2 linked regions of the Flavivirga spongiicola genome follow. The protein of the gene in region 1 binds, or shares a complex with, the protein of each later gene. Links are inferred from orthologs where the notes say so. Each region holds a gene or a part of one and is shown in the gene's direction. Other genes may lie near its edges. The genes, in order: mnmG and mnmE.

Evidence for each region.
Region 2: the proteins of mnmG (region 1) and mnmE are in contact, whole or in part, in a solved structure (PDB 9HIP), measured with the Escherichia coli proteins. The link is inferred for Flavivirga spongiicola from one-to-one orthologs.

The regions. Positions count from the first base shown.
Region 1 is NZ_JAUOEO010000001.1:2,086,974-2,099,790, forward strand. The notes cover bases 9,706-12,673. They hold mnmG (tRNA uridine-5-carboxymethylaminomethyl(34) synthesis enzyme MnmG), read left to right. Parts: upstream 9,706-10,237; coding sequence 10,238-12,109; downstream 12,110-12,673. Other genes in these bases: ybeY (rRNA maturation RNase YbeY), read left to right, coding at 9,706-9,997; Q4Q47_RS08355 (class I SAM-dependent methyltransferase), read left to right, coding at 12,189-12,673. Outside these bases: Q4Q47_RS08310 (GNAT family N-acetyltransferase), read left to right, coding at 1-543; Q4Q47_RS08315 (hypothetical protein), read left to right, coding at 606-1,106; Q4Q47_RS08320 (hypothetical protein), read right to left, coding at 1,320-1,847; Q4Q47_RS08325 (SPFH domain-containing protein), read right to left, coding at 1,840-2,769; Q4Q47_RS08330 (hypothetical protein), read left to right, coding at 2,848-3,528; gltX (glutamate--tRNA ligase), read right to left, coding at 3,649-5,226; Q4Q47_RS08340 (DUF4175 family protein), read left to right, coding at 6,142-9,594; more of ybeY, read left to right, coding at 9,587-9,705; more of Q4Q47_RS08355, read left to right, coding at 12,674-12,817. UniProt on the Escherichia coli protein: NAD-binding protein involved in the addition of a carboxymethylaminomethyl (cmnm) group at the wobble position (U34) of certain tRNAs, forming tRNA-cmnm(5)s(2)U34.
Region 2 is NZ_JAUOEO010000001.1:4,580,943-4,593,730, reverse strand. The notes cover bases 1-2,939. They hold mnmE (tRNA uridine-5-carboxymethylaminomethyl(34) synthesis GTPase MnmE), read left to right. Parts: upstream 1-739; coding sequence 740-2,140; downstream 2,141-2,939. Other genes in these bases: Q4Q47_RS18175 (hypothetical protein), read right to left, coding at 1-346. Also shown: Q4Q47_RS18165 (hypothetical protein), read left to right, coding at 2,996-3,163; Q4Q47_RS18160 (T9SS type B sorting domain-containing protein), read left to right, coding at 3,747-11,867; Q4Q47_RS18155 (PorP/SprF family type IX secretion system membrane protein), read left to right, coding at 11,881-12,788. UniProt on the Escherichia coli protein: Exhibits a very high intrinsic GTPase hydrolysis rate. Involved in the addition of a carboxymethylaminomethyl (cmnm) group at the wobble position (U34) of certain tRNAs, forming tRNA-cmnm(5)s(2)U34.

The DNA.
Region 1 (12,817 bases):
AGATACAAGCGTGCGAAAAAGAAATTCGGTGCTATAAAATGTATGGAATTAGACCTGGAAGCTGTTCAAGCTAATACACAAAAATTACATCACTTATATTTAAACGTTTCTAATAATGCTAAGTTTAACACCTTCATTCTACCAGAAAAACATTTCTATATTTTAAAACAAAAACTAAACGAAAACTTTAGAATATTTGGCTATTATCTAGATGATAAGTTAGTCGGATTTTATACGTTAATCTTGAATGGTAAAAACCTGGAAACCTATTTTCTAGGTTATGATAAAGAACACCAATATCCAAATCAGTTATACCAGAATATGCTTTATGATATGGTAAAATTTGGGATTGAAAATAAATTTTCATCTGTAGTCTATGCCAGAACAGCTATGGAAATTAAAAGCTCTGTAGGAGCAAGACCAAAAGCTATGTTGGTATATTTAAAGCATACCAATAAATTCCTGAATGCTATCTTAAAAGCCATATTTGGGTTAATGAATCCAACACAAGACTGGGAAGAACGACATCCGTTTAAAAACTAAACTGGGTTGTTTTTGTTTGGATACATTTGTTTTTTCGACTTAAACAAGATAAATTAAGTATTATGAAAAAACTGGCGTTCATTTTATTAGTCTTACCATTCTGTATTTTTTCGCAGGATATGAATAATGAAAAGCTAAACACCATTTATACAACTGTTAGTGATTCCATTCAAGGAAATCCTGGTGCCTGGCAATTTTTTATTAAAGAAATTCCGTTAATGTCTATTACGGATACAAATCATAATAGAATGCGAATTATGTCTCCAATTGCAGATTCAAATAGTTTGACTGATGACTTAATTAAGGCAGCTTTGGTTGCTAACTTTCATACTGCTCTAGACGTCAAATATGCCGTTTCAGACGGTGTATTGTGGTCTATATTTATTCATCCTTTAAAAGAATTATCTGAAAACCAGGTAAAAGATGCGGTTAGTCAAGTGTATTATGCACATATTAACTTTGGAACAACGTTTGCGAGTACTGCTTTAACATTTCCGGGTAGGATAAGTGGTGGTGATAACATTGAGAAAAAGAAAGAAAAACCTAAGTTTAAAAAGTTATAGATTAAAAACAAAGGAACAAAAAGTAATGTATTTTGTCATTCAGAAGGAGGAACGACTGAAGAATCTAAACTTACTTTTTGTTCCTTTGTTTATTGCATAAACATAATAGTTACTGCACACCTTTAATTTTCATTCGATGTATAGGTTATGAGATTTTTCGACTCCGACAACAGTCGGAATGCTCTGAATGACACTTTTAGACCGCTTAGTACATCATATCTCTTCAGTAGTCGTTTCATCATCGGGAATCTTTAGACTTGTTTTAAAATTTGGGAATATCTGCTTCATCATAGCTTCATTTTTTAATTGTTTAGCTTCCATAAAATACCAAAATTTTGCTTCACTATTATAAATTCCAAACAAGTAGCTTTTAGATTTTATTCTCATACCACTCATAATCATCTGGTTGAAACCTTCTATATAACAGCGATACTGATCATCCTCAAAAACAATATCAGAAACGCCCAAAACATTAGCCTTTTCAAAAACAAAACCGCTTTCTTTCATAGTATTAAACGTTGAGTTTAATAATTCAATGGCTTTTTCTTTACCTCCCATTAGTTCCAAAACACTAGGATAGGTATAGTCCAAAAGCTTATCAAAATCCATTTTAAGGGTGGCTTGCGAAGCAATTTTAGCATCTCTTAAAGCCGATGCTTTTAATGTTTCGGTAGATTGGGCAAAAGAAATGCTACTACAAAACAGCAGTAGCATTAAAACAGTTGAAGTTATTTTATTCATCTTTATTTTTATTCTTTTTAGTATTTTTCATGGCCTCTCCAATTTGATTACTAGCTGTAAAACTTGCCACCATATCATTTAACATTTGACTACCTGCCTGAGGTGAGTTTGGTAACAAGATCAGGTTACTATTGGTTTCTTGACCTATAGCCTGTAACGTATCATAATGTTGTGTTACTACAATAAGCGCAGATGCTTCTTGTGAATTAATACCAACTTTGTTAAGTACTTCAACGGATTCTTCTAAACCGCGTGCAATTTCGCGACGTTGGTCTGCAATACCTTGACCTTGTAAGCGCTTGCTTTCAGCTTCAGCTTTTGCTTTTTCAACAATTAAAATACGAGCAGCATCTCCTTCATATTGTGCAGCTGTTTTTTCTCTATCTGCAGCATTAATTCTATTCATAGCTTCTTTTACTTGAGCATCAGGATCAATATCTGTCACTAATGTTTTAATAATATCATAACCATAATCTTGCATAGCATCATTCAATTCAGATTTTACAGCGATAGCAATATCATCCTTTTTTAAGAAAACATCATCTAAAATCATTTTTGGCACTTCTGCACGTACCACATCAAACACATAACTTGTAATCTGATCATGTGGGTAATCCAATTTATAAAAAGCATCTTCAACCTTGGTTCTGATTACTTTATATTGTACAGATACTTTTAGACGTACAAATACATCATCTTTCGTTTTTGTTTCTACAATAACATCTAGTTGTTGAATCTTTAAACTTAGCCTGCCTGCAATTCTATCCACTAATGGAATTTTTAATTGTAGACCTGAATGACGAATACTTTGAAACTTACCAAAGCGTTCTATGATAGCTGCGGTTTGTTGCTTCACAATAAAGAATGATGAGATTAATATTATTAATCCAAATACGATAATGGGAATGAGAAAATAGTTCATGTTATTTATATAAAAATTGTTAGAAAATAATGAGTTACTAATTTAAGTTATATTTGCACACCTATCCCTAAAACTGTTATGAAAAAACAACTTATTTTATTAGTAGTCATTGTAACCTGTTTTGTTACAACAAATTTTGCACAAAAAGGAAATTATCGAATTTCTAATGGCTTTGGTATTACTGGTGGTATTACCAAATTTGATATTACAACTAGTAACTTTGTTACCAAACAAGGGGATGGTTTTTTAGGTGGATTATCAGCCATGGTTGACATTCCTCATCAATGGTACAATATGAGTTTTGGTATGCAATTATCTGAAAGCAATATTGAAATTTTAGGAAGACCTGCTATATCTAGTACCGAAGAAACTTTTATTGAATATAAAATGTTTGCTGCTCAAATAGCATTTTTAGGTCATATAAAAATAATTCCAGATTATGTTACTATAGATCTAGGGCCGATGCTGCAATATAACAGCAAATTAGAATTTAAAAACAAAGTCCAAGAAGGTTATTATATAAATAACTACACCAATTTATCTGCGGAAGATATTACTAATATTTCGCAATTTAATTTGAATGGTGCTATAGGTGCTTCTGTAGGTATAAGAAACGTGAAACTTAAGGCACAGTATCTTTATGGTTTCACAAATATTTTGAAAAAGCTTGAAAATGAAAATTTAGATGCAACTGGAGGTAACGCCCGTTTTAAAGGGAACCAAACCATGTTGGTTTTAGGTGCTATTGTTTCATTTTAGGTTTTAATTCCTGCGAAGGCAGGAATCTTATAAAAGAAAAGGTATTAAACCTGAGATTCAGTTAAACTAATAAATTGAAATCACAAAAGTGGATTCCTGTCTTCGCAGGAATGCCAAAGCTTATAAAGAAGCGATCGCTGCTTCAATCCGTTTAACGCTTTCTCCTTCACCAATCATAAACATAATATCGAATACATCAGGGCCCTGTAAAGCACCTACTAATGCTAAACGTAATGGCATCATTACTTTACCAAAACCAATCTCATTGTCTGTGATCCAACCCTTAATTTTGGTTTGAAGATTTTCTACTGAAAAATCTTCAATGGTGTTAATTATTGAAACCAATTCCAGCATAAGTTCTTTGGTGCCTTCTTTAAAGGCCTTTTTTGATGCTTTTTCATCATAAGTTTCTGGCGCTTGAAAAAAGAAATGACTTAAACCCCAAAAATCTGAGATGAATGTAGCACGTTCTTTTATGAGTCCAATCACCATAGAAATATAATTCACATCTACATCATTATGAGGAGTAGATTGCTTCGTTTCGCTCACAATAATATCTAGTTTTTCATCAACAATGGGTTTAAACAACTCGGCCAAATCATCATGACTCTGTTCTTGCATATAATGATGATTAAACCACTTTATTTTATCAGGGTCAAAACGAGCACCAGATTTATTAACACGACTTAAATCAAAGGCTTCGATAAGTTCATCCAGATTAAAAATTTCCTGTTCGGTTCCTGGGTTCCAGCCTAAAAATGCTAAGAAATTCACCATAGCTTCAGGAAAGTATCCATCTTCTTTATAACCTCTTGAAATATCATTACTTTTAGGATCTGTCCATTCTAAAGGAAATACAGGAAACCCTAACTTATCACCATCACGCTTGCTTAATTTTCCTTTTCCTGTTGGTTTTAAAATTAATGGTAAATGTGCAAATTCTGGAACCTCCCAACCAAAAGCCTTATATAATTGATAGTGTAATGCTAAAGATGGCAACCATTCTTCACCACGAATAACATGTGTTATTTCCATTAAATGGTCGTCCACAATATTCGCTAAATGGTAGGTTGGCATACCATCACTTTTAAACAATACTTTATCATCTAAAATATTAGTATCTATTTTAATATCACCACGAATAATGTCTGTTAAATGGAGCGTTTCATCTTGTGGAGATTTAAATCGAATCACATAATCATCACCGGCATCTAATTTCGCTTTAACTTCTTCCGCGCTAAGCGATAAAGAATTACTCAATTTTAAACGGTTATGCCAATTATATATAAACGTTTTCCCTTTTGCCTCATGATCTTTTCTATGAAAATTTAATGTTTCAGCAGTATCAAAAGCATAGTAAGCATTGCCAGATGCAATTAAATCATTGGCGTATTGTTTATATAAATGTTTTCGCTCACTTTGCCTGTAAGGACCAAATGTTTCGTTTTTCGAATTTGCACTGAACGCAGTCGAAGTAGGCGCTTCATCAAAAAGAATGCCGCACCAATTAAGCGCATCAACAATGTACTTTTCCGCGCCTTCAACATATCTCGTTTGATCGGTATCTTCTATTCTAAGAACAAAAGTTCCTTGATGTTTTTTTGCAAATAAATAATTGAATAAAGCGGTACGAACACCACCTATATGTAATGGTCCCGTCGGGCTAGGCGCAAAACGCACACGAACGTTTTTGGTCATGTCTTATAAATTTGTTTGCAAAGATACAGATAAGCTCTAATAGAAAAACACCAGACATAAAGATTTTTAATAATGACTATATATAAATTCTTAATATATCCGACACTAAATAACATCAATTTTTATTAGACTTAATCGTAATAAAGAATTTCTTGAAACCAACTATCACCAGGGTAGAACCACAGGAGTTTTTCGCTGGTTTCATACTCAATCAAGTTGAGCACAAAGTTTTGACCTCAAGGTCATAAATCGAAATTCTGTATTTTACCTCACCCAGAATTGCCAAAAAAAGGCAATTCTGACCTCTCCTTTGGAGAGGTTAATAGGAAACTCCGACCCAAGGGTCGGAGAATTTTTAGATTAAATATCCTTTTATAGTCTCTTAAAGCCTTTTTATTGTTCTTCATATAAAACAAAAGACCAGAATAATTAAAAGCCTATACATTTATAGCGTTACAGAAAATAAGTTGTAATTATAAGTTATGGGTTATATTTGAGAGTTATAACATCATACCTTATTACGCTAACCCCCTCATTAAATTATATTTATGAGGGGGTTTTATTTTTAAGTATTTAAGAATAACTTACTATTAAAGTACTACTAAAATTCTAAAATCTTAGCTTTATTAGTTAACATTTATGATAGATAATCATCTGTATATCTAATTAGAACTTAACAATTAACACTTAATTATAAACGCTTTACTAAATAAAATTGTAGTTTAGTAAGTCGTTAAAAGAACGAGGCTGTCTAAAAAGTAATATATTTTGTCATTCAGAGCATAGCGAAGAATTTTATAATTTTGTAAATCAATATATTATGTTTTTAAGAGATTCTTCATTGCATTCAGAATGACACTTTTTAGACAGCCTCACAATTGAATTTGTCGGTCTCAGACATCAATAAACCTGGTCATGAATAGTAACTTTAAGAGCATACAGAATAAGTTAGAGGCATTTATTAAGCGCTATTACACAAATGAATTACTAAAAGGTGCTATTTTATTTTTTGCTATAGGCCTATTATACTTTTTATTTACATTATTTATCGAACATGTTTTATGGTTAAGTACCACAGCCAGAACGATTTTATTTTGGTTGTTTGTCATTGTAGAAATTGTTTTAATTTTTAAATTTATTGCAACGCCTTTAGCCAAATTATTCAAGCTTCAAAAAGGTATTAATTACGAAGATGCTTCAAGAATTATTGGACAACATTTTCCAGAGGTAAATGATAAATTATTAAATGTTCTTCAACTACATCAAAATGAATCGCAGTCGGAATTACTTTTAGCAAGCATTGAACAGAAATCATTAGAACTTCATCCAATTCCTTTTAAATTGGCTGTTAACCTTAAAAAAAACATCCGTTATTTAAAATATGCTGCGATTCCGATTTTAATCCTATTGCTCACTTTTTTAACTGGTAATTTTAGTTGGTTTAGTGATAGTTATGAGCGTGTTGTTCATTACAAAACGGCTTATGAACCACCAGCTCCATTTCAGTTTTTTGTAGTAAATGATAATTTAAAAGCTATTGAGAATAAAGATTTTAAACTCATTGTAAAAACAGCAGGAGAACTTACTCCAGAAAGTGCCCAAATAACCTATAATAACGAAACTTATTTTTTACAACAAAAAGGAGTAGGGGAATTTGAATACGTATTTTCTCAACTTAAAACAGATATTAATTTTGAATTGTCTGCTAATGATGTAAGGTCTAAACCTTATGAAATTAAAATTATTGAAGTGCCATCTTTATTGAGTTTCGAAATGGTTTTAGATTATCCTAGCTATACCAAAAAGAAAGATGAAACTATTAAAAGTACAGGCAATGCGTTGGTTCCAGAGGGCACTAATATACTTTGGCATTTAAAAACAAAAGCAACAGAACACGTTTATTTATATGCTCATGATACTATTGATTTTTCTTCTAATAAATCAGATGTTTTTGAAGCTTCTAAACGTGTTTATAATAATTTAGACTATAGCTTAAGTACCAGCAATAAAAACCTTCAGAATTACGAAAACTTAGCGTTTAGCATTGGCGTTGTTAAAGATGAATACCCAGAGATCGACTTAAAAGTAGAAACAGATAGTTTGGATTTGCAAACGCTATACTTTTATGGGCAAGTGAGTGACGATTATGGTTTTAGTAAACTAGAACTTGTATATTATCCATCTGATAATGAAAAAAAGAAACAGTTTGAAACCATTCCAATTTCTAATTCTAATATTGCAGATTTTGTAAGTGCTTTCCCTAATAATTTAAATATTAAAGCCGGTGTTCCTTACGATTTATATTTTCAAGTATCTGATAATGATGTAATTAATAAATATAAAACCGCAAAAAGCCATGTATTTACTTATAGAAAACGTACAAAAGAAGAAGCCGCACAAAAGAATTTAGAAGAACAAAGCAAAACCATTAAAGATTTAAATAAATCTTTAGAGAAGTTCGATGAGCAGGATAAAAAGTTACAAGAGTTAACTAAAACTCAAAAAGAAAAAACGAATTTAAATTTTAACGATAAGAAAAAGTTAGAATCATTTTTCAAGCGCCAGAAACAACAAGATGAAATGATGAAAAACTTCAATAAGAAGTTAAAAAATAATTTAGAAGAATTTCAAAAGGAGGATTTAAAAGAAGATCCATTTAAAGAAGATTTAAAAGAACGTTTAAAAGAAAATGAAGAACAGCTCAAGAAAGATGAAAAGCTTTTAGATGAGTTAAAAGAACTTCTGGAAAAAATTAATAAAGAAGATGTTATTACCGAGAAATTGGAAGAACTTGCTAAACAAAATAAAAACAAAAAACGGAGTTTAGAACAGTTACTGGAATTAACGAAACGCTTTTATGTTGAAAAGAAATTAAATAAGCTTAAGGATGATTTAAATAAACTTGCTGAAGAGCAAGAAAAATTATCTAACAAATCTGAAGAAGAAAATACTAAAGAAAAACAAGAAACGCTTAATAAAGAATTTGATGAATTCTCTAAGCAATTAGAAGATTTAAAAAAAGATAGTAAAGCTTTAAAAAAACCAATAGATATTCCACAGGATAAATTGGAAGAAGATGCCATTAAAAAGGAACAGGAAAATGCTTCTGAATCGTTAGAAAAGAAAGAACAGGAGCAAGCTGGTGAAGAAGGAAAAGAAGGAGAAACACCAGAAGAAAAGCAAAATCAGGATTTAAAGAATGCACAAAAGAGTCAAAAGAAAGCAGCTCAAAAAATGAAAAAAATGAGTCAGCAAATGCAAGGTGCCATGCAAGCTGGTGGTGGTGAACAAATGCAGGAAGATGTAGATATGCTTCGACAGATTTTAGATAATCTGGTGTTATTTTCTTTTGATCAGGAAGGGGTCATGAATCAGTTTAAAAGTATCGATATTAATCATAATAAATTTGCATCTCATTTGCGTAAGCAAAACAATTTAAAAGAACATTTTGAGCATATAGATGATAGCTTATTTGCATTATCGCTTCGTCAACCAAAACTTTCTGAAAGAGTAAATAAAGAAATCACAGAGGTCTATTATAACATAGATAAAGCTTTAAGTTTATTAGCCGAAAATCAATTATATCAAGGAGTATCTAATCAACAGTTTGCTGTAACAGCAGCAAATAATTTAGCAAACTTTTTAAGTGATGTTTTAGACAACATGCAGGAGAATATGAGTATGTCTCCTGGAAAAGGTGGACAAGGAGATATGCAATTACCAGATATTATTATGAGTCAAGAAGAGCTTAATAAGATGATGGAGGAGGGCATGAAGAAAGGTGAAAAAGGAAACCCTAAAGATCAGGAAGGCAAGGGTGAAAAAGAAGGTGAAAAAGGAGAAGAAAGCAAGAAAGGAGACAAAGGTGAAAAAGGAAACAAAGAAGGTCAGCAAGGCGAAGGAAAAGATGGAAATCAAAATGAGGGAGAAGGTGAAGGAACCAATGAGGATATGAATGGTTTATTATATGAAATATACCAACAGCAACAACAATTGCGAAAAGCATTAGAAGAAAGATTAGCTAAAGAAGGAAAGGGAAAAGGAGGTAATGGAAATGCTTTGTTAAGAAAGATGGAAGACATTGAATTGGATTTGTTGAATAAAGGGTTTACAAATCAAACGCTTCAAAAAATGATGTTATTAAAACATCAGTTATTGAAACTAGAGAACGCTACTTTTCAGCAAGGCGAGGATAATAAAAGAGAATCTGAAACGAATAAAAATAATTTCAATAATAATACAAACAATCAAATCCCTACTGCCAAACAATATTTTAAAACCACCGAAATATTAAACAGACAAGCTTTACCTTTGCAACAAGTTTATAAAAAGAAAGTGCAAGAATATTTTAAGCAGAATAATGATTAACTTCAATTACGAAACCGATTTCTCTTTAAAGAATGAAGACCATATTTCCAACTGGATTTTAAATACGATTTCTGAAGAAGCCTATAAAATAGAAGCCATTAATTATGTGTTTTGTGATGATGAATACCTTCATAAATTAAATGTAGAATTTCTAAATCATGATACATTAACAGACATTATTAGTTTCGATTATTCCATTGGAAAATTAATACAGGGAGACATTTTTATTTCTGTGGAAAGGGTAAAAGATAATGCTAAAGATTTCTCTGTTTCTTTTGAAGAAGAACTAAATCGTGTTATCATACATGGTGTACTTCATTACTGTGGTTATAAAGACAAAACAGATTCTGAAGCTAAAGTAATGCGAGATAAGGAAAACCATTATTTAAAGCAATTAGTTTAATATAAAAGCTAACATTTTAAAATGATTTTTTGAAGTTTCTATTAAAATTGCCTTTCCTGTGCCCGTGCTGAACTTGTTTCAGTAAAATCATAAAATGAGGAATACAGACTCACTAACCAATTAAAACTATAGGTATAGTGGGAATACAAAATATGTATTTTCAAGAAACAACGTATATTTGCAAACTCAAATTACACCTGTGTTCCACGTGGAACACAGGTGTATTTAAAACCATAAATTATGTTTAATGAAGTGTATGATGTTATAGTTGTAGGAGCGGGCCACGCAGGAAGTGAAGCAGCAGCAGCTGCTGCAAATATGGGTAGTAAGACATTACTTGTTACCATGAGTCTTCAAAACATAGCTCAGATGTCTTGTAATCCTGCCATGGGAGGTATTGCAAAAGGGCAAATTGTACGAGAGATTGATGCACTTGGCGGTTATAGTGGTATCGTTTCTGATACTTCTGCCATACAGTTTAAAATGCTCAACAAATCTAAAGGACCGGCCATGTGGAGTCCAAGAGTACAGAGTGACCGTATGCGTTTTGCTGAAGACTGGCGACTGCTTTTAGAAGGAACTCCCAATCTTGATTTTTATCAAGAAATGGTTTCTGGTATAATAGTAGAAAAAGGAAAAGTAACCGGCATAAAAACATCATTAGGAATAGCCATAAAAGCAAAGTCTGTTATCTTAACAAATGGTACTTTTTTAAATGGATTGATTCATATAGGAGATAAGAATTTTGGTGGTGGTAGAGCAGGAGAAAAAGCGGCAACTGGTATTACAGAACAGTTGGTGAATTTAGGTTTTAATTCTGGTAGAATGAAAACAGGAACGCCTCCAAGAGTAGACGGACGTAGTTTAGATTATACCAAAATGACAGAACAACCAGGGGATGATAATCCGGAAAAGTTCTCTTATTTAGACATCACAAAACCATTAGAAAATCAACGTTCTTGTCATATGACTTATACCAGTCTTGAGGTACATGATTTGCTTCGTGAAGGCTTTGACAGATCGCCAATGTTTAATGGTAGAATTAAAAGTTTAGGACCACGTTACTGCCCATCAATTGAAGATAAAATTAATCGGTTTGCAGATAAAGATAGACACCAATTATTTATAGAACCTGAAGGTTGGAATACCTGCGAAGTTTATGTAAATGGCTTCTCAACATCACTACCTGAAGATGTACAATTTAAAGCTTTGCGATCTGTAGTAGGCTTTGAAAATGTGAAGTTATTCAGACCAGGTTATGCTATTGAATATGATTATTTCCCACCTACACAATTAAAACACACTTTAGAAACCAAACTGATTGAAGGTTTATATTTTGCAGGTCAAATTAATGGAACTACCGGATACGAAGAAGCAGCTTCTCAAGGATTAATGGCTGGTATAAATGCCTGTTTAAAGGTTCAGGAAAAAGAGGCATTTACACTTAAAAGAGATGAAGCTTACATAGGTGTTTTAATAGATGATTTAATTACAAAAGGTACGGAAGAGCCTTATAGAATGTTTACATCTAGAGCAGAATATAGAACCTTATTACGTCAAGATAATGCAGATTTAAGATTAACTCCAAAAGGTTTTAATCTTGGATTAGCTAGCGAAAAGCGTTTAAAAAGAATGGAACAAAAACACAACGATGCTGAAAAATTTGTAGACTTCTTTTCTAAAACAAGTGTAAAACCGGAAGAAGCAAATCCAGTTTTAGAGTCTAAAGGATCTGCTTTAGTGAAACAATCTGATAAGATGTTTAAAATCTTTTCCAGACCAAATATCACGATTGATGATGTTCGAAAATTCAAAGCTGTAGAACAATATATTCAAGACAATAATTTAGATAATGAAGTTATTGAACAAACAGAAATTCAGGTTAAATATTCTGGATATATTGCCAAAGAAAAAAACAATGCAGACAAATTAAGTAGGTTAGAGTATGTAAAAATTCCTGAGAATTTTGACTACTCTAAAATTAAATCTATGAGTTTTGAAGCACGAGAAAAACTAAAAAATATACAACCAACAACCGTATCACAAGCATCAAGAATTAGTGGTGTTTCTCCTAATGATATTTCTGTATTATTGGTTTATATGGGTAGATAATTTTAAAACGTTCCACGTGGAACATTAAATTAAATTTTAATTTTTTATCATTCTTAACTTGATTCAGAATTTATTTCAAATGAAAAATAACGCTCCTTATTTAATTGTAAAAGATCATTCTGTTTCAAGCGAAACATTTAAATTAATTCAAAATAATGAATATGGTTTTCTAGAAACAATACCGCAACCATCTTCAGAAAAATTACCAGATTATTATAAAAGTGAAGATTATATTTCACATACAGATACACGACGAAATCTATTTGAAAAAGTATATCATTTTATTAGAAAGATCTCTTTAAAAAAGAAACTAAAATTAATTAATTCCTTTTCTTTAAAAGATAAAAATCTTTTAGATGTTGGATGTGGCACAGGTGATTTTTTACAAACTGCAAAACAAAATAATTGGACGGTTTCTGGAATTGAACCTGATGAAAAAGCTAGAGAAATTTCTAATAGAAAAACTAATAATTCTGTTTTTAAAATTGAACAACTTTTAAAATTTGAATCAGCAAGTTTTGATGTTATTACACTTTGGCATGTACTGGAACATTTACCAAATTTAGAAGATCATATTACTGTTTTTAAAAAATTATTAAAACCCAATGGCACTTTAATAATTGCTGTTCCAAATTATAAAAGTTACGATGCAAAATATTATAAAGAATTTTGGGCCGCTTACGATGTTCCAAGACATCTTTGGCATTT
Region 2 (12,788 bases), 2.5 Mb from region 1 along the record:
TATCTGAGATACAGAAACTGTTCTCAATCTCAGCATTCATTTTACTTGCATTATTATGCCCAACAACAGCATAGCTACGTAAGTTTTTAACTTTCTGTCTAAATAAATCGATATCCAATAATTTTACAGAATAAGAATTTACCCTATTCGCGACCACACCAAATGGTCTTGAATCACCAAAGTAGGTTTTTAGTTCATCAAAAATTTCAGATGAATTATTAATATCAACGTGTACACCTTCGTTAAACTCTATAACGGCTATGTGATTAAAAAAGAATATGATTCCCAATTCTTTTTGTGCTGACTTTATAATATGATTAGAAAAGTCTGATTCAATAATTTTCATATACTGCACTTTTATTATACACTTCAATTTATTTGGGTTGTGGCTGGAAGTTATAATTCCTGTTAAATTATTATTATGTGGTTATAAAAACAGGATGGCAAATATACTATGTATGCATAATATGTGCAAGGCTAAATACTTGCTAATCATGTAATTGTAAATAATTCTGTAAAATGTGTTATAAATTATGTTCTTTATAATTTTTTTATACGAATACTACTAAATGTTTATGTTTCTTATAATTTTATTATGGTATAATCAGTTATTTGAAATTTATTTTGTCTTTTGTGAGTGAAAACCATAACAAATAAAGTGTTTTAATTTATTTTAAGGATTGATTTTTTGTAGTTTATCTTATAGGTATTAGCATTACAAATTTAGTACTTTTGTCAGATGATTAATCAAGATACCATAGTGGCTTTAGCAACGCCATCAGGAGCAGGTGCTATTGCTATTATACGATTATCTGGAAAAGATGCTATAGGCTTCGTAGAAAGTCAATTTAAATCAGTTTCAGGAAAGCAATTAAGTAAACAAGACACACACACCATTCACTTAGGACATATTATAGAAGGAAATAGAACTATAGATGAAGTATTGGTATCTGTTTTTAAAAATCCCAATTCATACACTGGTGAAAATGTTGTTGAGATTTCTTGCCATGGTTCTAATTATATTCAACAGGAAATTATTCAGTTGTTTTTACGTCAAGGCTGTAGAATGGCAACAGCAGGTGAGTTTACTTTACGAGCTTTTTTAAACGGTAAATTAGACTTGAGTCAGGCAGAGGCTGTGGCCGATCTAATTTCAAGTGATAATGAAGCGTCTCATCAAATTGCCATGCAACAAATGCGAGGTGGTTTCTCATCAGAAATAGCAAAGCTTCGTGAGGAACTGTTAAACTTTGCTTCCTTAATTGAGTTAGAATTGGATTTTGCAGAAGAGGATGTAGAGTTTGCAGATAGAACGCAGTTTAAAGATTTAGTAGAACGCATTACGTTTGTACTTAAGAGATTAATAGATTCGTTTGCTGTTGGCAATGTTATTAAAAACGGCATTCCGGTTGCTATAGTAGGCGAACCTAATGTTGGAAAGTCTACACTTTTAAATGCACTTTTAAATGAAGAGCGTGCCATAGTTTCAGAAATAGCAGGTACAACTAGAGATACTATTGAAGATGAAATATCAATTGGGGGTATAGGTTTTAGGTTTATAGATACAGCAGGAATAAGAGATACTAAAGATGTCGTAGAAAGCATTGGTATAAAAAAGACCTTTGAAAAAATAGAACAGGCACAAGTAGTTGTTTATCTTTTTGATGCTTCGGAATCAGGTGATTTTGATACTATTCAACTCGAGATTGAAAAAATAAAGAATAAATATCCCCAAAAGGCAATTCTTATTATCGCCAATAAAGTAGATAAGTTATCTAAAGATAAAATGAATGAATTAGATGTCACCTTGAGCGCAGTCGAAAGGTCTCATTATGTACTATTATCTGCAAAACAAAGAGTGGGAGTAGAGGAATTAAAAAATAAGCTTTTAAGTTTTGTTAATACAGGAGCTCTAAGAAATAATGATACGATTGTTACCAATTCGCGCCATTATGATTCCCTTTTAAAAGCTTTTGAGGAAATTGATAAAGTAAAAAGCGGGCTAGAATCTGGTCTATCAGGAGACCTATTGGCTATAGATATTCGTCAAGCACTATTCTACTTTGGTGAGATTACTGGCGAAATCACAAATGATGATTTGCTAGGGAATATTTTTGCTAATTTCTGTATAGGAAAGTAACTGTATCCTTATATACAATAACTAAGGAAATATTATGTTTCACCATTATTTCACCTAACCATTTATAGTTTTAGGAAATATATCAAATAAAGGGATTACTATATGTAGTTCAAATCTGGATTGGCTCACTTAAATATTTTCAAATTCATTACCTCACAGTTCCTATGAATTGTGGGGTTTTTGTTTTCATATGGTTTCGGTTTAATTCGCTTGGGGTTACTTTTTTATTCCACTATTATTTTATCAAAACCATAAACTAGCAAGAGAAATGCTCATTTTTTTATTGGAATTCCAGTCTTTTATTTGTTATCTAAAGAGTCATGTTTTACTTCGAAAGAGCAATATACAACCCGATAAGAAGATGGTATTAACCTTTAAAGGATTTATGTAATGATTGAAATACTAAACCTAATATCTTAGTATTATACTAATTTAAATATGTTAAAATCGGGTTAGTTATTATCAAATTGAGGTTGGTTTATTAATAGCAAAACACTCTTTCAATAAATTATTGAAGGAGTGTTTATTTAAAATTATCCAATCAATTCTATTAAAGTACCTATAAACATAAACATATGCATATGACCTATAACAAATGTTTAGGTTTATAGTAAACTATTTTTATACATATTTTAATCTTAATATAATATTGATTTATATATGAAACCAATATTTGAACCAGTTCTACTTATAAGAAAAGTTTTATTTTTTTTACGTAAACGATTCTTCCCAATTACAATAATCGAATACGTTCTTTTTATTCTTTTCTGTGTTTCTTTTGGCATATTTATATATTTAATAATTAATCAAACCTCATTAATAAATCACTAGAAATAAAATTAACACCCATATACTATGAAATACGAATATAACTTACGAGAACGTTCAGAAATTGTTTTTATGGCTACTAAAGCGGTCGACGAATTAGATGCAAGAGAACTCATTGATTGGTTTGAAAAAGCAATTGAAAATAAAAGAAGACTTAATTTAATACAAATTGAAAAAGCATTAAAGCGATATTAAATAGTGAATACTAATAAGTATTATTGATTTTTTTTAGTTCGATGTAGTAAAGTATTTTCGTTAATGGAATTATGAAACGACTGTTTCTCTTTGTTTATAAAAAATAAATGAGCTAGAAAAATCAAAATAAATAGTCCTTGTAAATTAATCTATTAAGAATTCATTAAAAGAAATTATTACAAGTACAAAGTTAAAATAAGATTTACTGGCAATCTGTATACCATTAAAATCATTTCCATTATATAATTAGGTTTTGAAGTTAACTTAAAACCTTAGATGTAAATTACTTTCATTTCTATTTACAGTATTGTTTTTCATATTTATTCATAGGAATAGGGATTAGTAAATCTTATTATATGGACTCTAAAACTCTTCAAAATTAAACAGCCTTTAAATTGATAAGTAAAGTTATCATTGTTTACTAAAATCAATACTTTTTTTACTCTTTTGAATAATTATTAGTCAAATACCGATAAACAATTAATATAAACCGATAAGCGATTTATAAGTATTGATGAAGCTGTGTCGGAAACTACAAGTTAATTCTATTAATAAATTTGAGGTTCTTAAAAATCATGCTATTATGAATAATAAAGTTACTCAAACCCTTATCGGTAAAAAATATAATGTATTGCTAATCATATTTTTAATGCTATTTGGAACACAAATGGCATTATCGCAATGCGATCCAAACAATGCCATAGTAATTCCCAGCAATTCTACTTGTCCTGCTAATGGTAGAATAACTGCAGTTCTTCCTGGTGGTGGACCATGTGTGGGTCAATTCGCTATATTAACGACACCTTCAGGCGTTGACATACCACTAAATGTGAATATTTTTGGAGTTGCTCAGTTTAACGATTTAGCGCCTGGTGATTATAACCTTCGGTTTATTAATGGCAGTACAACCATACAATACCAAAACAATCCCATTACCGTAACCACGTCCTATCAAGATATGGACATTAGTTTTAGTTCTACAGCACCGTCTTGTCCAAATAATGCAAATCAATCCACGCCCGATGGTACATTAACGGTTAATGTTAACAGTAGTACTTTTAATAGTTTTACATATCAGGTGATTTCACCATCATCTGGAACACAAACGTTTGGACCTACAACAGATACATCTCATACGTTTAACGGTATGAATGGCGGTGAGCAGGTTACATTAAACGTTACAGATGATATTTGCGGTGTAACCCAAACAGAAACTCCTACTATTAATGCCAATACTACAGGTATTTCCGATGTTAGAATATTTACTATGAGAAGGGATTGTACTATAGATTGTAATCGTTACATCCCCTTTATTGAATATTTAGTGTTTTCACCTGAAGGTGCCAATATAGTTCAACTACCAGGTAATGCCACTATTAGTATTAATGGCGGCACACCTCAAAACCTGACCGTGAATTCTTTTAATGGAGTTTCTATGGTCTTTACCTATCCTCCTGGTATTAGCGGAGGTGCGAACTATACATTGAGATTTAATAATGGATGTTCCGTACTCAATATTTCCGAAACAGCAGCACCTATAGATAATAATTTACTCGACTTTACTGTAAACGGTAGTCTTGATCCAACTACTTGCGCACAAACATTTACGCTTCAGAGTCAAGCTGAAATAGTCCCTCCAGGAAGTAGGGCAACCCACACTATGTTTTGTACTCCTAGCGCTACTGTAGCTATACAAGAAATAAGTTCCCCAGGAACTTTTAATACTTCTTTTCCACTTGATGCAACAAATAGGTTTAGTGCTTCACTTCCTAGGAGTGGAACCTACAGACTAACCGTCGCGGATGCTTGCCATACTGTTGTTAAGACATTTAATACGCCCCCTAACTCCAGCCCATTAGACCAAATAACCATTAATGATAGCGAGTCGGTACTAGAAGGCACCTTTGCTATTAGTGTACATAACCCTGTTCCAATTGCTGCGCCTATAACATATACTATAAATCCGGTACCTTTTGTTGCTAGTAAAACCATCAATCCCACACATCCCTTTACACTGGGAGGCACATATACCATTAATTTTCCTGTAGTTGTAGGAAATACGGGCAACATAACACCCTCTAAGCAGATTGGAGATATTCCGCCTGGCGACTATACACTTACAGCAAGTTATCCATGTGGGGCACAGCGTGTTATTCCATTCTCAACAGGCACAATAACCGAATACACCCCCCAAATAACTCCAACTGCTGGATGTGTAGGCTCTGGAAGTATTCAATTCGATATGAATGAGACTAATGCATTTTTTCATTTTAGCGAAACAGAATTATGGACAAACAATGGCAGTGGTGGATTGGGAACCTTAGTACAGGGAGAAATACCCCCTACTGGATATTCCGGAATTTTTAATAATATTTCGCAAGGCGATTATCTGCTCCGATTCAACAATGTATCCTCTCCATCTATTCTACCTAATAATGCTGATGTTTTTTCCGTTGCAACCTCAAGCAGCAACAATAGAGAATTTTTGGCTCCAGTAACTATAGATTCTTTTGAAATTGTTACAGGAACAACCATAGGTGGTTTTTGCGATGCCAATAATCCATCTACAGGATTTGTATTCTCAGAGGTTACCAGTAGTTCACCTACCTATCCTATAACTTTTGAATTATTTCAAACAGCAAGCCCTATTACGCCTGTACAATCTTTCACAATAAATAATGCTTCAGGAGGCCTCACCCACTTATTTGAGAATGTTGCACAAGGCGATTACTTTGTAAGAATATCCTCGTTATGTGGAAGTGTCAATCTGGATACGGAATTAGTACCACCAGTATTTAACCCCGTAATTACTAGAGTATCCAATAATGTGATATGTTTTCCTGGTGAAAACATACAGTTATCCATTAACTTGCCCAACAACCTTTTTGATATTACATGGGTAGACGATCAGGGCAATAATTTAGGTAGCGGGAATTTAGTCACTGTCTTTATCAACTCAACCACAACATATACGGCCAATTATATCGCAAAAACTACGTTCTGTCCAGGCTCACAAGCCAATTCAACATCATTAGAAGTAAGTGTCACAGATGTAGAAGGTGTAGAATCTATCCTAGACCATATAGATGTAAGTTGTAATGGTGGTAATGATGGCGCTTTTACAATAATACCCAGTGGTGGTGCAATACCGTATAGCTTCAGTCTAGACAATGTAGATTTTTCAAATACTACGGGAATTTTTACAGGGCTTACAGCGGGTTCACATACTATTTATATTAGAGATACTAGTGGTTGTGAAGATACTACATCTCTTATCGTAACCATTACTGAACCAGATGCTATAACACTAGCTAATACCCCAGTTGTAGATCCTATTTTATGTAATGGCGATACGACTACGGTGACTTTTATAGCCACAGGTGGTACAGCACCATATGTTTATACCTTTAATGGAGAGACCAATGCAACAGGCGTATTTAATAATGTAGCAGCAGCCATAGGATTAGCATATAGTATTACAGATGCAAACAGCTGTGCAGCAGCCACAGGCAACGTAGATGTTATTCAACCAGATGCTATAACACTAGCTAATGCCCCAGTTGTAGATCCTATTCTATGTAATGGCGATACGACTACGGTAACCTTTACAGCCGCAGGCAGTACGGCACCATATGCTTATACTTTTAATGGAGAGACCAATGCTACCGGCATATTTAATAACGTAGCAGCAGGCACAGGATTAGCATATAGTATTACAGATGCAAACAGCTGTGCAGCAGCCACAGGCAACGTAGATGTTATTCAACCAGATGCTATAACACTAGCTAATACCCCAGTTGTCGATCCTATTTTATGTAATGGCGATACGACTACGGTGACCTTTACAGCCACAGGCGGTACGGCACCATATGCTTATACTTTTAATGGAGAGACCAATGCAACAGGCATATTTAATAACGTAGCAGCAGGTACAGGATTAGCATATAGTATCACAGATGCAAACAGCTGTGCAGCAGCCACAGGTACCATAGAGATCACACAACCAGATGCGATTACATTGGCAAGTATCCCAGTCGTAGATCCCATCCTATGTAATGGCGATACGACTACGGTGACCTTTACAGCCACAGGTGGTACAGCACCATATGCTTATACCTTTAATGGAGAGACCAATGCTACCGGCATATTTAATAACGTAGCGGCAGGTACTGGACTAGCATATTCCTTCACTGATGTAAATACTTGTACAGCAGCCACAGGCACCATAGATATCATACAACCAGATGCTATAACACTAGCTAATACCCCAGTGGTTGATCCTATTTTATGTAATGGCAATACGACTACGGTGACCTTTACAGCCACAGGTGGTACAGCACCATATGCTTATACCTTTAATGGAGAGACCAATGCAACAGGCATATTTAATAACGTAGCAGCAGGTACTGGACTAGCATATTCTTTCACTGATGTAAATACTTGTACAGCAGCCACTGGAACTATAGATGTTATTCAACCAGATGCAATCGTTTTAATAGCTAATGGAGAAATTTTAGCTTTTAATGGTGCTACAGATGGTAATGTTACGGGTACAGTATCTGGAGGTACTGCGCCTTACACTGTAATACTCTCTGGTGATGCTTCTGATACTATTATTGTAGCAACAGATGGTGGTGCCTTTGATTTTAGCAATCTTTCTGCTGGTAACTATGTTGTCACTATACAAGACGCTAACTTCAGTATAAGCAATACGGGTTGTGAAGTTATTGACAATGTGCAAATTACCCAGCCAGACTCTATTATTTTGATAGTTAATGGAGAAACTCTAGCTTGTAATGGTGATACAGATGGTAATGTTACTGGTACTATTACAGGTGGAGTAGCACCATATACTGTAATCCTTTCTGGTGATGGATCAGATACCACTACTGTTGCTACAGATGGCGGCACTTTTGATTTTAGCAATCTTCCTGCTGGTAACTATATCATTACGGTTCAAGATGCTAATTTCATTCCTGGAGGTAATGATGGCCAAGCCATTGACAATGCTCAAATTACACAACCTGATGAAATTGAAACTATAGAAGCCATTGCAGACCATGTAGATGTGTCCTGTTTTGGAGGTAACGATGGAGCATTCAATGTTGATGCTTCTGGAGGATCAGGGTCATTTACATATACAACAACAATTAATGGGAATCCTGTAACAAACACCGACGGAGAATTTTCTGGGCTTGCTTCCGGGGATTATACTGTGACTGTGAACGATGCGAACGTTACGGGCTGTCTTGATCCTACACCGATAACAGTTACCATTACACAACCAGATGCTATAACACTAGCTAATACCCCAGTGGTAAATCCTATTTTATGTAATGGTGATACGACTACGGTAACCTTTACAGCCACAGGCGGTACGGCACCATATGCTTATGCCTTTAATGGAGAGACCAATGCTACCGGCGTATTTAATAACGTAGCAGCAGGTACAGGATTAGCATATAGTATTACAGATGCAAACAGCTGTGCAGCAGCCACAGGCAACGTAGATGTTATTCAACCAGATGCTATAACACTAGCTAATGCCCCAGTTGTAGATCCTATTTTATGTAATGGCGATACGACTACGGTGACCTTTACAGCCACAGGCGGTACGGCACCATATGCTTATACTTTTAATGGAGAGACCAATGCAACCGGCATATTTAATAACGTAGCAGCAGGCACAGGATTAGCGTATAGTATTACTGATGTAAATACCTGTACGGCAGCTACAGGCACCATAGATATCATACAACCAGATGCAATTACATTGGCAAGTATCCCAGTGGTCGATCCTATTTTATGTAATGGCGATACGACTACGGTGACCTTTACGGCCACAGGCGGTATGGCACCATATGCCTATACCTTTAATGGAGAGACCAATGCTACCGGCTTGTTCAATAACGTAGCAGCAGGAACTAACCTTGTATATTCTATTACAGACGCTAACACTTGTACGGCAGCCACAGGCACTGTAGATGTTATACAACCAGATGCTATAACACTAGCTAATACCCCAGTAGTCGATCCTATTTTATGTAATGGCGATACGACTACGGTAACTTTTACAGCGACAGGCGGAACAGCACCATACAGCTATACATTTAATGGCGAGACTAATGATACAGGCATCTTTGCTAATGTTGCAGCAGGAACGGCACTACCGTATTCCATCACTGACGCTAACAACTGTGCTGCAGTAACAGGAACCTTAGATATTACGCAGCCAGAAGTTATTAGTCTAATAGGTACACCTGAGGTAGATCCGATATTATGTAATGGCGATACAACTACAGTAACCTTTACAGCGACAGGCGGCACCGCACCATACAGCTATACATTTAATGGCGAGACTAATGATACAGGTATCTTTACAGGTGTATCCGCAGGCACAGGATTACCATATTCTGTTACCGATGCGAATACATGCACGCCAGCAACAGGCACCGTAGATGTTGTTCAACCCGATGCTATAACACTAACAAATGCACCAGTAGTCGATCCGATATTATGTAATGGCGATACAACTACAGTAACCTTTACAGCGACAGGCGGCACCGCACCATACAGCTATACATTTAATGGCGAGACTAATGATACAGGTATCTTTACAGGTGTATCCGCAGGCACAGGATTACCATATTCTGTTACCGATGCGAATACATGCACGCCAGCAACAGGCACCGTAGATGTTGTTCAACCCGATGCTATAACACTAACAAATGCACCAGTAGTCGATCCGATATTATGTAATGGCGATACAACTACAGTAACCTTTACAGCGACAGGCGGCACCGCACCATACAGCTATATATTTAATGGCGAGACTAATGATACAGGTATCTTTACAGGTGTATCCGCAGGTACAGGATTACCATATTCTGTTACCGATGCGAATACATGTACGCCAGCAACAGGCATCGTAGATGTTATACAACCAGATGCTATAACACTAACAAATGCACCAGTAGTCGATCCGATACTCTGTAATGGAGATACGACTACGGTAACCTTTACAGCGACAGGCGGCACCGCACCATACAGCTATACATTTAATGGCGAGACTAATGATACAGGTATCTTTGCTAATGTTGCAGCAGGAACGGCGCTACCGTATTCCATCACTGACGCTAACAACTGTACTGCAGTAACTGGAACCTTAGATATTACGGAGCCAGAAGTTATTAGTCTAATAGGTACACCTGAGGTAGATCCGATACTTTGTAATGGTGATTTAACCACAGTGACTTTTACAGCGACAGGTGGAATAGCACCATACAGCTATACTTTTAATGGACAAACTAATGATACAGGCATCTTTGCTAATGTTGCAGCAGGAACGGTGCTACCGTATTCCATCACTGACGCTAACAACTGTGCTGCAGTAACTGGAACCTTAGATATTACGCAGCCAGAAGTTATTAGTCTAATAGGTACACCTGAGGTAGATCTGATACTTTGTAATGGTGATACGACTACGGTAACTTTTACAGCCACAGGTGGAATAGCACCCTATGAGTACTCCTTTAATGGGGAAACTAATGATACAGGAGTGTTTACTAATGTTGCTTCAGGTACAGGCTTAGCATACTCTGTGACTGATGCTAATATGTGTACACCAGCAACAGGAACCTTAGATATAACACAACCCGATGCGATAACACTAGCAAGTACACCAGAAGTAGACCCGATACTTTGTAATGATGATACGACTACGGTAACCTTTACAGCGACAGGTGGCACAGCACCATACAGCTATACCTTTAACGGACAGGTTAATGATACAGGTATCTTTACCAACGTATTAGCAGGAACAGGATTAACATATTCTGTTACCGATGTGAATAATTGTGCTCCAGCAGCAGGAGCCATAGATATAACACAGCCTGAGGTTCTTGGAGTGATAGTTGATTCAATGCTTAATGTGGATTGTGACGCTGGTATCTTAGGAGAAATCATCTTAAGAGCTACTGGAGGGACAGCACCTTATATATATTCTATTGATAATGGAGTAACATCTCAGGATAGCAGTATATTTTCTGATTTAGTTCCTGATGTTTACAATATTCTTGTAACGGATAACAATGGTTGCTTTATTTTTACTGATGATATTGTCATTGAGCTTCTCGAAGCAAATCCTATTGTATTAGACGTTGTAGCCTGTGAAGATGATGGTATTATAGATCTGGATACCTTTTTAACGAATCAACCTACAAACGGTACATGGATATTTACTTCTGGACCTAATGATGTAATTCTTAATGGAAGTGTTTTTGATCCTTCTGATTTGCCCTTGGGAGATTACATATTTACCTATACTGCAACAACTATGATTGATTGTGTGAGTTCTACTGAAGTCACAATTAATCTGCATGATCGTTGTATTGTTTTTCCATGTAGTTCTGAAGATGTCATTATTTCAAAAGGAGTGACACCAAATGGAGATCAGCATAATCAATTCTTTGCCATTACTGGTGTTGAAAACTGCGACTTTATATTTAATGTAAAAATATTCAATCGATGGGGTTCTTTAGTATTTCAATCCAATAATTATCAGAATAATTGGAGTGGGGAGTCTTCGAAAAATTCACTAGGAAGCGCAAACACTCTTCCTAGTGGAACTTATTATTATATAGTAAATATTCAAAACAGTGGAATAAAACCAATCACAGGCCCAATTTATCTGGGAACAAAATAAATTTTTAGCTATTATGAAAATAAATATTAAGTATAATCTCATGATTGCAACTGCACTTTTATGTTGTATATCAGCATTTGCACAACAATTGCCTCAGTTTACGCAATATATGTTTAATACAGTTTCAATAAATCCTGCTTATGCTGGTAGTAGAGAAACATTAAACATTACGGCACTACATCGAAGTCAATGGGTTGGTATAGAAGGTGCTCCAGTAACTCAAACTGCCTCAATACATTCACCTTTAAGAAATGAAAGGATTGGATTGGGGCTATCTTTTATAAATGATCATTTGGGATTTGAAAACTTCTCTTATGTTTATGGCGATTTTTCTTATACAATTAAAACAGGAAAAAAAACAGAACTTGCTTTTGGTTTAAAAGGAGGTTTTACTTTTTTCAATCTTGATCAAAAATTATTAGATGATTCTTCAATTGCGAATGACCCATTTTTTAATGAGTTTTCTAATCGTATAGCTCCTAATTTTGGCGTCGGATTTTATTGGCATACCAATAAATGGTATATCGGATTATCTGCCCCACGGATATTAAACACTGATTTAAATAATACTAGGAATAACATTCAGGCAAATTTTGTTTCTCTAGAAAGAATTAATTATTTTCTAACAGCAGGTTATGTATTTGACCTTAATGATGCTATTAAATTTAAACCTTCAGTTTTAGCTAGAGCTACTAATGGAGCTCCTGCTTCATTTGATTTTACAACTAATTTTTTATTTAACGAAAAATTTTGGTTAGGGGCTGCTTATCGTATTAATGAGCAAACTGAAGCTATTGGAGCACTTGTGGATTTTCAAATATCTAATCAGCTAAGAATTGGCTATGCTTATGAATACCCTTTATCAGATTTAAGAGCATATACAGGTGGAACGCACGAAGTACTCTTAATTTTTGAAGTCTT